One region of the Paenibacillus sp. P13VS genome, then DNA from elsewhere that is predicted to be linked to it. Evidence: riboswitches for the same ligand, from Rfam matches in the RefSeq annotation. Region 1 holds a riboswitch; the other holds the start of a gene.

Region 1 (2,473 bases):
AGCGAACCAGTTCAGCCAGACCTATGGCATCATAGGACGTATATGAAAATGAAGACATGACGATCGTTCCTCTCCCAAAATATGAAATAGTATTTATATCTGTCCATATGTCATCGTACCACTGGAATTATAAAAAGACAAAAGGCACTGCCAATCCAGAAGGATGTGCAGTGCCTTTAAGATATAGATAAGATCTTTATTACTCTGTCCGAAGCTTAGGCGCTGCGTCTGCAGCTGTGCCAGATCGTTCCTGCTGTTTGGATATAGCGAACAAAGCAATCCAGATGAGAATGAATCCAAGCAGCTGCTCCCATGTGATGAGCGTCCGGAATGCAATCCAGTTCACAAGCACACCCGCCATGGGGAAGCTCAGCTCAGCCAGTGTGGCCACGGAAGCTTTGGTGGACGAGAGACCTTTATAGTATAACAATAGACTCAGTAAACCTGGCAATAGCGCCTGCCCCAGAATGTTGAGCGCAACCGCTGCCTGTTCTCCTGCACCTGAAGGCAAGGTCCACGCTGCACCCTCGTTCCAGGTCATGAAGATCAGCAAGGGCAGAGCTACGACGAAGCGGAGGGAGGTGACCGTCTCATAACGGGTTTGCCCCAGCATCAGTCGGCCCATCACCGTAGAACCGCCCCATAAGGCAGCAGCGCCAAGTGACAACAGGCTGCCCGCATGAATCCAGTTGTTCCAGTTTCCAAGCGGAAGTGTAAACCCAAATGTAAGCAGATAAGTTCCGATAAGAGCAACAACGAATAACCAGCCGAAGCGGCGCGGCAGTGTTTCCTTCAATAAGAACTTCGCTAAAACAATCGCGAAGATGGGCTGCATTTTTTGCAGCAACAATACGGTATTCGGATCATTGTGTGTCAGTGCGAGCGTGAATAAAACCGTTGCCAGTGCAGAGCCGCCCCATGAGATAAAGATAACGGCGATCCAGTGGCGGGCTCGCAGCTGTTTCAGGTCGGCGCGGAATTTCCATAAGACGGGTATAGCGACTAAGCTCACGATAATATGCTCCACCAGTACAATTTGAGTAGAGGTCATGGTTTGCAGCAAAATGATGCGGAACAATGGATCTACGCCCCATAGGGCTGCACCGAGAACAACGAGCCAAAATCCGGTATTGCTTCGTTCCTTGCGATAAACGGTTGATGCATGCTGTGTCTTTTCCATATTCAGGACTCCTTCGTCAGAACACGGAATCTTCAGTTGGCAAAATCGACAAAAGCCCCCGTTTTGGCATACACCAAATAAACGGGGGCTCATCCATGAACATATCGTCAGGAAAGAAACCTTCCCATAGGCGGTATGTCATGTGTTGATCTTCTCTCATCCGGACTGTACCGTCGGCCTTGGAGTCACACCAAGTCAGTCGCTGTTGTCCTAAGCAGTCAACAGCGAGTCGCGGGCTGGTTCCGATTGGAACATCACCGCCGGTTGGGAATTGCACCCTACCCCGAAGATCCTATTCAATTTATAGGTTATAGTACAAGTTGTAACATTAATAAGTTCATCTTATTCCTGTAAGCGCTAGCAGTTCAAGCATTTTTTTAGAAAATGATGTTCCAGCTTCCTTGCTGCCTGCGCAGAAGCACAATCTGACCCGCGTGATAAGCGTCGTGAAGAACCCAGCGGGCAAGCGTTTGAGCCCAGTTTTGTTCGGAATCCAAATAGGCTTCTTCAAGTCTGGAATCCTGTAACGTAACCAGGTTATTGTGCAACTGTTCTGCCAGCTCAGTGGTTCGCTCCACAAGTTGGCTCCAGCCAACGTGGTCCAAGGGGTCACCGGGACTGCCAAACGTAGCTTCATTCGATTCGGCAGCGGGTACAGATGGCGACTGACCTTGAAGACGCTTTAAGATCCGCTCGTTGTAATAATACATATGATTGACCAGCTGCCATATGCTCAGTCCTCCTGAAGGAGGGATCCAAGCTGCTTGCTCTGCGGTCAGCCCTTCAAGCGCCTTTGACAATGGGACGATCCAGTTACATTGATCCCAGGTATCTTCTTTTTGAATAACCAATACATCTAATGCAGTTGTAACAGACGTCATCTTTAAAGTTCATTCCTCTCTAGTGGAACTCATCTCATGACTTGCTTCTTCATGCTTGTAACTAGCTAATATGGTTTGAAATGGTTACAATTAATATAACACAATTCAAAAGAAAGTAACCACCTTTTTCGAATTAGATAGTTACAACAGCGGAGGTATAGATGGATAGATTATGGACAGATTTTGTGAATAGCGATTATCATGACTGGCGCGGCGGGGATCGATCTGAAGACAGACTGGGAAAAGCAGGCTGGCAGCAGGATTTCTTGAATCGTTGGCAATTAAAAGCACAAGTGCCGGCCTCGACTGAAGAGGAATCCACCATAAGAAGCTTTAGAGATGAGTTACAGTCTCTGGCTATCCGTTTGTCAGTGGGAACGCCCCTAACGGAGAAGGATCAAGCATGGTTAAA
Region 2 (2,473 bases), on a different contig from region 1:
ACTTTTTCACCTGAAGCACCGTTTCTCCAATGGTATGAGGAATAATGGATACGGTAAACGAGGCTTCTGTTGTCTTCACCACGGTGAGACTAATGCCATCGAGGGTTACCGAGCCCTTTGGAATCAAATATTTGAACAGTTCGTGGTCGTCAGGTTTGATCTCAAAAACAACCGCATTCTGATCACGTGTGATCCCGCCAATGACCCCCGTACCATCCACGTGTCCTTGTACGATGTGTCCACCAAAACGCCCACCCGACTGCATCGCCCGTTCCAAGTTCACTTTACTGCCTGATTGCAGCTGACTCAGATTAGTATGACGGTAGGTTTCAGGCATTACATCTGCGGTAAATCCTCCGCTTTCCAGCGTCGTTGCCGTAAGACATACTCCGTTTACAGATACACTGTCACCAATCTTCAGATCGTCCATGATGGCGGAAGCTCCGATATTCAGGACCAATGCTTCGCCTTTTCGACCGATACGCCGAATCTGACCGACCTCTTCCACCAAACCGGTAAACATGCTGCCGCCTCCTTATGCTTATATCTTGCCTTGCTTATTCGCTACGTTATTCAGGCCAAACAGGGATTCCACCAATACTGATATTATCTCCAACTTGCTCAATTTCCAGCTGATTCAATTGAATGGCCTGACTCATGCGCTCCACTCCTTCGAATCGGAAGCTTCCTGGTGTGTCGTATCCGCCCACAATCTTTGGAGCGATAAACATCAACAGCCGATCAACCAATTTGGCTTCCAGCATAGCACCATTCAACGTACCTCCGCCTTCAAGCAGGATGGAGCCGATTTCCCGTTCTCCCAGCTTGCTAAGCGCACTCAGCAGATCCACACGTGGCCCGGGACCACAGCGGATAATTTCTACACCGTAGGCTTCCAGACGTTCGGCCGCCTCGGGGCTCGCCTCATCGGTTGTAAGTACCCATGTCGGTGCTAGTCCATCCTTGACCATCTTGGCTCCAACCGGGAGACGCAGCTTCGAATCGACAACAATTCGCACAGGACTGATCCCTTCGACTTGGAGGCGGGTGGTCAGCTCCGGATTGTCTGCAATAACCGTATCCACACCAACCATGATGCCCTGATGACGATGGCGGAGTGCATGTACGATTTCCCGTGCGGGTTCGTTGGAGATCCATTTGCTGTCTCCACTGCGGGTTGCAATTTTACCATCCAGCGTGGATGCCGTTTTTAAGGTGACAAACGGCAAACCGGTGGTAATGTACTTAATGAATTTTTCATTCAGACGTCTTCCGCGCTCACGCAGAATGCCAACTTCAACCTCAATGCCTTGTTGACGCAGCATACTGATTCCTCTGCCGGATACCTGCGGATTTGGATCCTCACAACACACCACGACACGCTTCACTTTCTCGTGAATCAAACGTTCGCTGCATGGCGGCGTCTTGCCATAGTGGCTGCAAGGCTCCAGCGTAACATAGACCGTACTGCCCTCAGCATCGCTGCCAGCCATATTCAATGCGTGTACCTCCGCATGGCCCGTACCCCGCTTGAGATGACTTCCCAGACCTACAACCCGGCCTTCTTTTACAACAACACATCCGACGACAGGGTTAATCCCCGTTTGCCCCTGTGCACGTTCTGCCATATCCAACGCAAGCCCCATATAAAATTCATCATTAATCATTTCCAAGTCCGGTCACCCCACGGTTAGAATCTTAAATTATAGGCCTCCCATCGAGCAGAGAGGCGGTTATACCATATCCAAATAAAAAATCCCCACTCGAACAATCGTTCGGGTAGGGATGATGAGAGACATGTGTCACCAGCAGGATGAAGTTGATACGATTGCCAACAGCACTCCGCCATAATTCCATTTCAGGCAAGTGAAAGCAAACACATACCTAAAGAACACAATTACAGGTAAAGAGCTTCTATGATGTGGCATATGTATGGAAACCGCCGGATAACCGACTTTCCCTGCACAGAAATAAACCTCGTCTGCTGTGCAGCAACGCATCTGCGGAATGCAGTCCAATTAGGGCTGCACCCTCTCCTTCTCCCATCCAGACTATACTGTCGGTTCTGGAATTGCACCAGATCAGCCATCTGCCACAGGCAGACAGGTCACGGACTTTGCAACAGTGCTGGATAGATATCCTCACACAGGTGCATCACCGCCGGTAGGGAATTGCACCCTGCCCTGAAGGATCGCTTTCGTTATTAATTGGATGTTAGCACTTTAACGCCGAAAAATCAATTGTTTTTTGTTCCTTTTTGTCACATACTAACTTTTAATAAGCAAAAGGATATAAAAAAACCGCTTCGTCTTATCAACGAAACGGTCATTATTATCACTAAGGATAACGATTAAACTTCTACAACTTCAACAGTTTCCATTTTGTCGCGACCTTCGAAAGCATCTACGAACTCCATACCTTTGGTTACTTTACCAAATACGGTATGTTGTCCATCCAGATGCGGCTGTGGCTG

What was found. A riboswitch is a leader RNA that binds a small molecule or an ion and turns the genes downstream of it on or off. The one in region 1 is predicted to bind FMN.
Region 2: linked by a shared signal. The riboswitch ahead of ribD (bifunctional diaminohydroxyphosphoribosylaminopyrimidine deaminase/5-amino-6-(5-phosphoribosylamino)uracil reductase RibD) and the one ahead of GUA98_RS05770 (DMT family transporter) in region 1 are both predicted to bind FMN.

Annotation. Positions count from the first base shown of each region.
Region 1 is NZ_WYEV01000003.1:153,331-155,803, forward strand. Features, by position in the region: gene GUA98_RS05765 (amidase) at 1-58, opposite strand, end outside; gene GUA98_RS05770 (DMT family transporter) at 200-1,180, opposite strand; FMN riboswitch at 1,325-1,475, opposite strand; gene GUA98_RS05775 (DinB family protein) at 1,558-2,061, opposite strand; gene GUA98_RS05780 (CGNR zinc finger domain-containing protein) at 2,223-2,473, shown strand, end outside.
Region 2 is NZ_WYEV01000007.1:169,721-172,193, forward strand. Features, by position in the region: gene ribE (riboflavin synthase) at 1-523, opposite strand, end outside; gene ribD (bifunctional diaminohydroxyphosphoribosylaminopyrimidine deaminase/5-amino-6-(5-phosphoribosylamino)uracil reductase RibD) at 570-1,673, opposite strand; FMN riboswitch at 2,031-2,195, opposite strand; gene GUA98_RS18970 (peptidylprolyl isomerase) at 2,351-2,473, opposite strand, start outside.